3 regions of the Arthrobacter sp. StoSoilB5 genome follow, and region 1 is predicted to be linked to each of the others. Evidence: riboswitches for the same ligand, from Rfam matches in the RefSeq annotation. Region 1 holds a riboswitch; each other region holds the start of a gene.
The links. Region 1 has a riboswitch for cyclic di-AMP ahead of LDN75_RS04755 (M23 family metallopeptidase). Riboswitches for the same ligand answer to the same signal wherever they lie in the genome.

Region 1 (3,270 bases):
TCAGCAGCGTGGACAGCGAAGGCGTGTTGTACGTCTGGTTCAGCTTGGAGTTCTCGATTGCGGTCTGCAGGTCCAGGAAGTCCGGGATCCAGCGATCGCTTGCCTTGATGCGCGCGGCGCGCTCCAGGGCTGCGGGGGAGAACAGGCCCAGCCACAGGCCGCCATCAGAGGCGAAGTTCTTCTGCGGGGCGAAGTAGTAGACATCCGATTCGGCGACGTCCACGTCCAGCCCGCCAGCGGCTGAGGTGGCGTCCACCAGGACGAGCGAACCGGCGTCGGCGCCTTCTACACGCTTGACCGGGGCGGCAACACCCGTGGAAGTCTCGTTCTGGGGCCACGCGTAGACGTCAACGCCGGCCTCGGCCTGGGGGGACGGCCGCGTGCCGGGCTCGGACTTGATGATGGAGGATGCATCGAGGAAGGGGGCCTTGTTGGTGGCCGCCGCAAACTTGGAACCGAACTCGCCGAAGGAAAGGTGCTGGGCCTTTTTCTCAACCAGGCCGAAAGTCGCTACGTCCCAGAAAGCGGTGGAGCCGCCGACGCCGAGGACAACCTCGTAGCCCTCAGGTGCGCGGAAGAACTGGCTGAGTCCTTCGCGGACCGAGCCCACCAGGTTCTTGACGGGCGCCTGACGGTGGGATGTGCCAAGAATGGTGGTCGATGCGGCGGACAAGGCCTGGACCTGTTCCGGGCGGACCTTGGAGGGTCCTGCGCCGAAGCGTCCGTCCTTGGGCAGCAGGTCGGCGGGAATAGTGATGCTGTTGTCGCTCACGTGTGGCTCCAATGGGTATCGGTTAGAGAGGGGAGGTGGCAGGTGGCATCGGCTGCCCCTTCGACTCCATCATTCTGCCTGACCGGGCCCGCGCTCAGGAATCTGCGGTTGTCATAGTCCGCCACGTGGAATGCCTGAACGACTACGGGCATTCGTGCCCGCGGAAACATTATCCAGAGTAATTCCAAATAAGCTAGGCTAGGGTTGGCGTTCCTGAGGTGTCGATTGCACACCGTCCACCTTGGCTGGGACGCGGTACGGTGGAGATTACGCAACAAATGCGTTCGAGGAGAGCTGAGCTGGATGACGGATCTGATCGATACCACTGAGATGTATCTTCGGACCATTTTGGAGCTTGAAGAAGAGAACATCGTGGCTCTTCGCGCACGTATTGCCGAGCGTTTGCGCCATTCGGGACCCACAGTTTCCCAGACCATCGGACGCATGGAGCGCGACGGCCTGGTGATTGTGTCCAACGACCGTCACCTGGAGCTGACCGAGGTCGGACGCAAGCGGGCCACTGAAGTCATGCGAAAGCACCGCCTTGCCGAGAGGCTTCTGGCGGACGTCATTGGTCTCGACTGGGCGTATGTCCATGACGAGGCATGTCGCTGGGAGCACGTCATGAGCGAACGTGTGGAGCGGCGGTTGTATGAGTTGTTGGAACATCCCACCGAGTCGCCGTATGGCAACCCCATCCCGGGTCTGGAGGCACTTGGCGGCCTCGCCGGCCAGCCCCTTGCACGCCTGGACGTCAACCTGCTGCACGCGATGGACGGGTACGCCGCCGATTCACGCGTAGTCGTCAGCCGACTCGCTGAGCCCATCCAGGTTGAGCCGGAACTCCTCACCCAGCTTGATGAAGGCGGGATTCGTCCCGGCGCCACCGTCTCCTTGGAGAGGGTGGGGGAGTACATCTCTGTTCGCGTTCCCGGCATTGAAGGAGCGCTTGAGCTGCCTCCCGAGGTAGCCGCGCACGTCTTCGTCGCCGTTAGCTGACTTTCCGGCGTGTCAGATCTCACGTTGGGGTCTTTGGCGCGCGTGTGACCTGCGGGTTTCCGCGATTGATGGTATGGAGCCACGCCACAACACGGTGTTTCGAAAGATAACGAATTTATTACTGCGGACTTTAATCGCCTATAGTTATCTACTAGCGCCGATACCAAAGCGTTACCTGATCTGGAGCCGAGCTCTGCCAGCGGATCAGGTGTGTCATCAACTACTGGCAGAGGCGGGGGAACCACAAGCGGCTGCCTAAAGAAGCAGCCTTGGGGTGAAGTCCGCAGCAGAAGTGCCTACTAACGCAAGTCCTCCTTGGGATACCTGTGTGCCGTTTGCGCTTCGTGCGGACCGGGTCTTTGAACTCTCTGACCCGAATCCGACAGCTAACTTCGCAGGCTTTCTAGAGAGGAACAGAGTTTGACATCGCAGAACGTCAGGGGTCGCCGCCGCGCGTCCGGCCCCGCTGCTGAGCTGCGGCCAGCCCGCGCCGCAATGGAGATCCGGCCACGCGACACCCCGCGTCAGGTGCGCCGCCGCAAGAGCCCATTGCGCCAGGTAGCCGACTTCGCCGCAGCCAGTGGTGTCGGGCAGAAAGCCGGAGTTGCGCTTGCCGCCACCGGACTTGCCCTGACTGTAGGTCTGCCGGCCACAAGCCCCGTCATGGCCACATCCGAGTCCGGTCAGACTGAGGCGGCCCTGACCGTGCCCGGTGGCAGCCAGCCCGAGGTTTCTGCGGCAGCGTCTGCCAAAATCGATTTCAGCCGCGCAGCGGTCGCCACCGCAGCCGATCCTGACGGCAAGCTCAAGCAGCTGCTGAGCGCGCAGTCTGCGGGCAGCATCCAGCGCGCCTCCTCACTTGGCACCTTGGGCAGTCCACTGGACAAGTTGGTCACGGCGTCGCCCTTTGGCTATCGCGTCAGCCCGCTCACCGGCGGCACGGGTGACTTCCACCGTGGCCAGGACTTCGTGGCCCAGTGCGGTACCGCTGTTCACGCCGCAGCCGCAGGCAAGGTCACGTTCGCGGGCTGGCATGAGTATGGCGGAGGCAACCGCGTAGTGGTTGATCACGGCAACGGCCTCGAGACCACGTACAACCACCTGTCGTCCTTCAACGTCAAGGTGGGCCAGACCGTCAACCGTGGCGATACCGTCGCGCTCAGCGGCACCACGGGCGCATCCACCGGCTGCCACCTCCATTTTGAGGTCCAGGTAAATGGCGAGGTCGTAGATCCCATGGGTTGGCTCTGAGCTAGTTGATGGTGCTCTCTCGCATTGATGACACGCCCCGTGACCTGAATGTGACATTCACGAATATCTGTTGTACCGTCTAAAGCGCATCGGCTTTTTAGGGGGCCGATGCACTTGGGTGGATTGCCTAGCTCTGCCACCACTCAAGGTCCGTTCGCAAAAATCGTCTGGCAGGGGCGGGGGAACCAATTTTGGTCTTCGAATCAGAAGGCCTTGGGGTTAAGTCGCAAAAGCTTCCCGGAAGCCGC
Region 2 (3,270 bases), 220 kb from region 1:
AATGGCATTGCTGGTGGCGATTTGTGGTGCAGTCGGGGTGGTCAGCTATGCCTCCATGGACATGTACTTCAACAAGCAACTCGATAAGCAGTTGGAGCAGGCGTCCAGCCGCGCGAATGACTTCGGCAGGCCGCCGTCGAACTTTCCTTCAAGCGGCCGGCCAGATCCCCTGGAGGCCCGCGGCCAAGGTGCCGGGACCCTCAACGCGAGGATCGATGGTTCCACCGTCATCAACTCGGGCCTCATAGATGCCAACGGACGGCGCGCCGCACTCTCGGCCGAAGACAAGCAGGTCCTGCTGTCACTCCCCCGCGGCAATCTGCCTGTGGACCGCTCATTGTCCAATGGCGACTACCGGCTGGTGGCCGTTGAGACCGCCTACGGCGACGTGATCGTGACGGGACTGCCGTTGGCTGACAAGCAAAACGCCGAGGCATCGCTGGTATGGACCATGGTGTTTGTTTCTCTTGGCGGCCTGGTACTGATCGGACTCGCGGGTACCGTCATTATCCGTAGGACCATGCGGCCCCTGGAGCAGCTTTCGGAAGTCGCGACGAAAGTCTCGCGGCTGCCCCTCGACGCCGGTGACGTGGCACTTGCGGTGCGCGTACCGCCGTCGGCCTCCCATCCGGGAACGGAAGTGGGCAGCGTTGGCCACGCTTTGAACCAAATGCTCAACAACGTTGCCAGGGCGCTGGCAGCCCGGCAGGAAAGCGAAACCAAGGTCCGACAATTTGTGGCCGACGCGTCCCACGAACTCCGGACGCCACTGACCGCCATCCGCGGCTACACAGAGTTGCTACGCATGACCGAGAACTTCACCGACGATGGACGAAAATCCTTGGCACGCGTCCAGAGCCAATCGGAACGGATGACCACGCTAGTGGAGGACCTGCTTCTGTTGGCGCGCCTGGACGAAGGCCAGCCGTTGAAGGTCACGGATGTGGACCTGACGCAGCTGGTGATCGAGACCGTCAGCGACGAAAAGGTGATGGCACCGGACCATATCTGGAAGCTCCAGCTCCCTGACGAACCGATTACGGTGCGCGGTGACGCAACCCAACTGCATCAAGTGTTGGCCAATCTGCTGTCCAACGCACGCAAGCACACAGATCCCGGCACCACGGTAGTCACAGGCGTCATGCTCTCTGCTGACGGTAGTGCGGTGGTCACCGTCACTGACGATGGGCCTGGCATTCCGCCCGAATTCCAAGGCCGTATTTTCTCGCGATTTGCCCGGGCTGACGCCGCAAGATCGGGCTCTGAGGGGACCTCCGGATTGGGCTTGTCCATTGTCGAATCGATCGTTCAAGCGCACGGCGGAAGCGTGGAAGTTACGTCCAAGCCGGGACGCACTGAGTTCGCCCTCCGGCTTCCCTCAGTTTCAAACGAACGCGCATAACGAATCGGGCAACATGACGCGCCGTGATCGTGATCTCTGTTACCTAAATGTGACTTAAGCCGAAACCTCCTGTACCGTCGAAAGGGTGGGTCGCCCCTAACTGGCCCCACACCCGGGATGCGCCGAGCTCTGCCACTTCCCGGAGTTCCGTTCTCATTCGAGGCAGAGACGGGGGACCCAGAGTCTCCGGGCACAGTATTTTCCTTGCCCTTGGGGTGAAGCCGCAGCTACGCGCGCGGCCGGATGACCTCATCCGAACCCGACAGCTAACTCCGCAGGCGCTGAGAGGTAATCACACATGTCTGAATTCAACGATCAGACGCGCCCTTCCGCGCGTCACCGTGACGAACACAATGCTCCCCTGACCAAGTCGCAAACCGTTCTGAAGAACGCTGCACGCCGTGGCAAGACCGGGCAGCGGATGTCCGTTGTTGCAGGAGTCGTTGCCGCCGCCTTGGGCGTCGCCTCGCTCGGCCAGGCCGCAAACGCTGCGTTCAACCTCCCGGAAACGAGCCAGGCGTCCGAGACGCAGGCTACCGCCCAGGTCAGCAACAAATCAGCGGAAATCTCAGCTTCCTTGGATGCTGCCGCCAAGAAGGGCGCCGCCGATAGGGCCGCCGCAGACCAGGCAGCGGCCGCACAAGCCGCCGCCGAGAAGGCCGCCGCTGAGAAGGCTGCCGCGGACCAGGCAGCGGCCGCACAAGCCGCCGCCGAGAAGGCTGCCGCTGACGCAGCCGCCAAGCAGGCTGCAGATGCCGCCGCTGCTGCAGCCGCAGCCGCCGCAGCTGCCCCCAAGGCAGTGGACGATCCCGCAGCTGCCAAGGCGTACGCCGCCAGCATCCTCGCCAACTACGGCTGGGGTCCGGGCGAAATGACTGCGCTGAACACGCTGTGGGAGAAGGAATCCAACTGGCGGACCACCGCGACCAACGCCTCCAGTGGCGCCTACGGAATCGTGCAGTCATTGCCGGCTTCCAAGATGGCGACTGCCGGCGCTGACTGGGAGACCAACTACCAGACCCAGATCAAGTGGGGCCTGAACTACATCAAGGAACGCTACGGCTCCCCCTCGGCCGCCCTTGCCTTCCACTTGGCCAACAACTGGTACTAAGCCAAACCCTGAAGCAGGCTTGAGCCCACCCCAGCGGGCTCAATCGTGCAGGGCCTGATTGCCGCCCCGTTTCCGCCGTTCGCAGTGTTTATTGAAGCGACCGGCAGGAACCGGGGCGGTTTTCGCGGTTCAGGCCGTTTCCCCGTTTGAAGGCTTTCCACGTTTCAAGGCTTTCCACGTTTCACAGTCACATCACAGCGGCTGCCTATGGCCCTCATAATCCCTGGCCGCATGCTGGATGCATGACGCTCATAGATCCAGCGGGCAACGCAGTGCAGCACGCTGCACACGCTGGGCACTGTGGTGCTTCAGCCGTGCCTCAACAGCGGTCGCGGCGGTCTCCCGTGAACATCCGGGGAACAGTTCCCGTCCTTGACGTCGCGGTTCCCGTCTTCAACGAGGAAGGCCACATCGAGTGGAGCCTGCGCCGGCTGCACGCGCATCTCGTGGACTCGTTGCCTTACAGCTTCCAGATCACTGTGGCCGACAACGCCAGTACTGACACCACATTGAGAATTGCCGAACGGCTGGCCCGCGAACTCCCGAGCCTGAAGGTCCTGCGCTTCCAGGAACGAGGGCGGGGAAATGCGATCCGCCATGTCTGGCTCCATTCACCCTCACCTGTGCTGGCCTACGTCGAAGCCGGCATGTCCATCGACCTTGCCGCGGTGGCTCCCCTGCTGGCACCAGTAATTTCCGGCCATTCGGATCTTGCCATTGGCACACGGCTAGCCCGGACTTCCAATGCGATTGGTGG
Region 3 (3,270 bases), 1.3 Mb from region 1:
ACGAGCTCTGGCCGGAGGGGAACAAAGGAGAAGTCCTTGCCAGCGCTCCACCGGCTCTGTGCGCCAGGCATGCGGGAGCCAGTGGTTGCTGCATCTCCTTGATCAGCCCACTGGCCCCAAGGATGTTCGCTGAACTCGGTCTGGTATGGCTCGAGTTCGGCCACCAGGCTTTCGCGCTTGGCCATGGGAAATGAAGCCACCACCCCGACGTGCTGCAGCTGGCCGGCGTCGTTATAGAGCCCGAGCAGCATCGACCCCACAACCTTTCCTGTCTTATGCCAGCGAAATCCAGCCACTACGCAGTCCGCGGTGCGTTCATGCTTGGTTTTGAACATGACCCGCTTATTCGGCTGGTATGTCCCGCCGAGCGGTTTGGAAAGTATGCCGTCCAGCCCAGCACCTTCCAGCTGCACGAACCACTCCTGCGCTTGGTCCAGTTCCGTCACCGCCGGCGTTACGTACACGGGCGCCTCAGCCTTGGCCAGGGCCTTCTCCAGGGCAGCGCGACGCTCGGAAAACGGCTTGTCCATGAGGTCCTCATCTCCTAGCGCCAGGGTGTCGAATCCAATGAAGGAGGACGGCGTCTTTTCAGCCAGCATCCGCACACGACTGTCGGCGGGGTGGATGCGCTGCTGAAGGCCTTCGAAGTCGAGCCTGTTGTCCGCTATGAGGACGATCTCGCCGTCGATGACGCACTTGTCCGGAAGGTTCTTCTTGAGGGCTTCCACCAGTTCCGGGAAATACCGTGTCATGGGGCGTTCGTTGCGGCTGCCCAGGATGATCTCGTCACCATCTTTGAAAACAATGGTCCTGAACCCGTCCCACTTGGGCTCGTAATGCCCCACATCCGGAATGTTGGGCACGGACTTGGCGAGCATGGGCGAAACGGGCGGCATCACAGGCAGGTCCATAGGACTATGTCTACCGGCCAGTACATGCCGAAAGCTAGTCTTGGGCGATGGATATCTTGGCCGTTCTTGTGGCCGTACTGGCAGCACCTGCCCTCATTGCGGCCCTTTGGTTCTGGGTCTCGCGCCAGAACAGCAAGGGGAAAGTCCGGCGCGGCGCCACGGGTGGGATGCTGGGTGTGGCGGACGAAATTTTCCGACCCGAGACCCATTACGCACACCAAGTCCAAAGGATCCAGCACGAGCTGCCCGCCCCGGCTCCGGCCCCGGAGCCTAAGTCCTAACCGACCTTCGCTCTGGAAGACGTCCCGCCCGTTACATTAATGTGACTTTAGTTTGCTGCTCATGTACCGTCGAAGAGCGACCCGTATCTCCGCTGGGCCGCTTCCGGGTTGACGCCGAGCTCTGCCGCAAACCGGAATCCGCCAGACTCGCGGCAGAGACGGGGGACCCAGAGTTCCCGGGCCTGATTCTCCATGGGCCCTTGGGGTGAAGCCGCCATGTGCGGCCGGACGGCCTCGTCCGAACCCGACAGCTAACCTCGCAGGCGTTGAGAGGCAACCACCATGTCCCCAACCATGGATCAGCCGCGCCGCGCCCAAATAGCGCGCGAGCGTACCCAGCCAACCGGACGCCGTCGGGCCCAACCCAGCGGATCCTCCACCAGTGCGCCAGCAGCAGAAGCAGCGTCAACAAGCACGACGCCGGAACCCACCGCTGCTTCTAATCCCACCACCGCGGCACCCACTACGCGCGCGGCCGCTCGCGCCGCAGAGCGTGAGCGGGCAGCCCAGGCGGTCATCGCTCTTGCTGAAACAACGCCCGCGGACTCTGCTCCGTTGGAACCGGCAACGGCTGCGATTCCAACTGTTCAAGCTCCCGCACCGATCGCCCCCGAACCGGCTTCCACTCCGGAGCCCACCACTGCCGCCATACCGACGGTGGATGCCGCTTCATCCACTCCGGAGCCCGCCACTGCCGCCATACCGACGGTGGCCGCTGCTTCACCGATGCCCTCTGCATCCCCGGCACAGGCGAAGAGCCCCGCCCAGCTGGCGGCAGCCGCCACCGCTGCGGCTGGCCTCGCAAGCCGGAAGGCCCTCCGCACGCGAGCAGCCCAGCCCTCGGCAGGCGGTGCCCCTACGTTCGGAGCTTCATCCTTGGGCGGGTCATCAGTGGGTGGATCGTCCTTCAGCCACGAACCACACGCCGTCCTCACAAAGGCGGCCTCGGTCAAGACAATGGGCCAGCGCATGGCAGTCGTCGCCGGAGCTTTGGGCTTGGTATTGACCGTTGGCACCGTGAGCCAGGCCTTCGAGCTTCCCTTCTTCGGGCAGGAAACACCGGCCCAGGAAGCCAGTGACGCAAAGACCGGTGGCGACAGCAGGCAGTCAACCTCGGCCACCCCCGCACCCAGCTCGTCCAACTCCACTGCTGCTTCGGCGGCCACCAGCGAGGCCGGACAGCCGGCAACTGTTGCAACGCAGTCGTCAGAAGAGGCACCCGCTCAGGGATCGCCGTCGTCCCTTCCGACTCCGCAAGTTTCACTCGCGGATCCTGTTTGGGTTCCTTCGGCAGTCCCGTCGGCTGTTGTTCCTGTGCCGGGCGTGACAACTCCTGTCCCAACCCAGCCAGCCCCGAGCCCGGTTCCGTCGGACACGGTTACCACCCCACCTGCCACGACGACGCCGACCCCCACTGTCACTCCGGCGCCTACTCCAACACAGGCTCCGGCGCCAAAGCCAAAGCCGACCGGCAGTCCCAGCACCACGCCGTCCAATGGTTCAGCCCTGGACCTGGACGCCGTACTTGACGGCGCCACAGGGATTTTGAAGTGAGCACGCGACTTCCCAGGACCAGCACGCACGTCGGGTGGCACGGCCGGTACTGCAGCAGCAGCCGGACGGCCACGTTCCGCCGCCGGTTGGGCCGCTGGAGTTGCCAGCGGTTGCGGCGCGCCTAAGGAATCAGGGCAACAAGAATCACTGCAACAAGAGAGGCAGGCACCTACCCGGTGCCTGCTTCTTTCGTTCCGCGTGTCACTTGCATGTGACAAGAGTGCCAGAGGGGCGTCGACCCCGAGTGCGGCACTCGGCGACCCAGCCGCCCGGAACGCGCTAAATCCGGGGCCGAGAGGCCCACCTCCGGGCCTTCAGTGCGGCGTGCAACTCGAGCCGGATCGCGCCGCTCAACGGATCAGCTCCGATGAGTTGGCGGATCCGGCCGAGGCGGTTGTAGATGCTGCTCCTGTGGAGATGGAGTTTGGTGGCGACGTCCTGGACGGAGCCGTCGTTGTCATAGAGCAGTTCCAACACCGGCAGGAGTTCGCCGTTGCGGTCGTGGTCCTCCAGGGTCCGGTAGT

Region 2: linked by a shared signal. The riboswitch ahead of LDN75_RS03760 (hypothetical protein) and the one ahead of LDN75_RS04755 (M23 family metallopeptidase) in region 1 are both predicted to bind cyclic di-AMP.
Region 3: linked by a shared signal. The riboswitch ahead of LDN75_RS22590 (hypothetical protein) and the one ahead of LDN75_RS04755 (M23 family metallopeptidase) in region 1 are both predicted to bind cyclic di-AMP.

The regions. Positions count from the first base shown of each region.
Region 1 covers NZ_AP024646.1:1,003,970-1,007,239, forward strand. Annotated here, with positions in the region: gene serC (phosphoserine transaminase) at 1-772, opposite strand, end outside; gene LDN75_RS04750 (metal-dependent transcriptional regulator) at 1,076-1,771, shown strand; cyclic di-AMP (ydaO/yuaA leader) riboswitch at 1,946-2,187, shown strand; gene LDN75_RS04755 (M23 family metallopeptidase) at 2,192-3,022, shown strand; cyclic di-AMP (ydaO/yuaA leader) riboswitch at 3,161-3,270, shown strand, end outside.
Region 2 covers NZ_AP024646.1:781,023-784,292, reverse strand. Annotated here, with positions in the region: gene LDN75_RS03765 (HAMP domain-containing sensor histidine kinase) at 1-1,402, shown strand, start outside; cyclic di-AMP (ydaO/yuaA leader) riboswitch at 1,513-1,697, shown strand; gene LDN75_RS03760 (hypothetical protein) at 1,701-2,513, shown strand; gene LDN75_RS03755 (glycosyltransferase) at 2,756-3,270, shown strand, end outside.
Region 3 covers NZ_AP024646.1:4,985,208-4,988,477, forward strand. Annotated here, with positions in the region: gene LDN75_RS22580 (ATP-dependent DNA ligase) at 1-911, opposite strand, end outside; gene LDN75_RS22585 (hypothetical protein) at 959-1,192, shown strand; cyclic di-AMP (ydaO/yuaA leader) riboswitch at 1,322-1,472, shown strand; gene LDN75_RS22590 (hypothetical protein) at 1,475-2,746, shown strand; gene LDN75_RS22595 (helix-turn-helix domain-containing protein) at 3,026-3,270, opposite strand, start outside.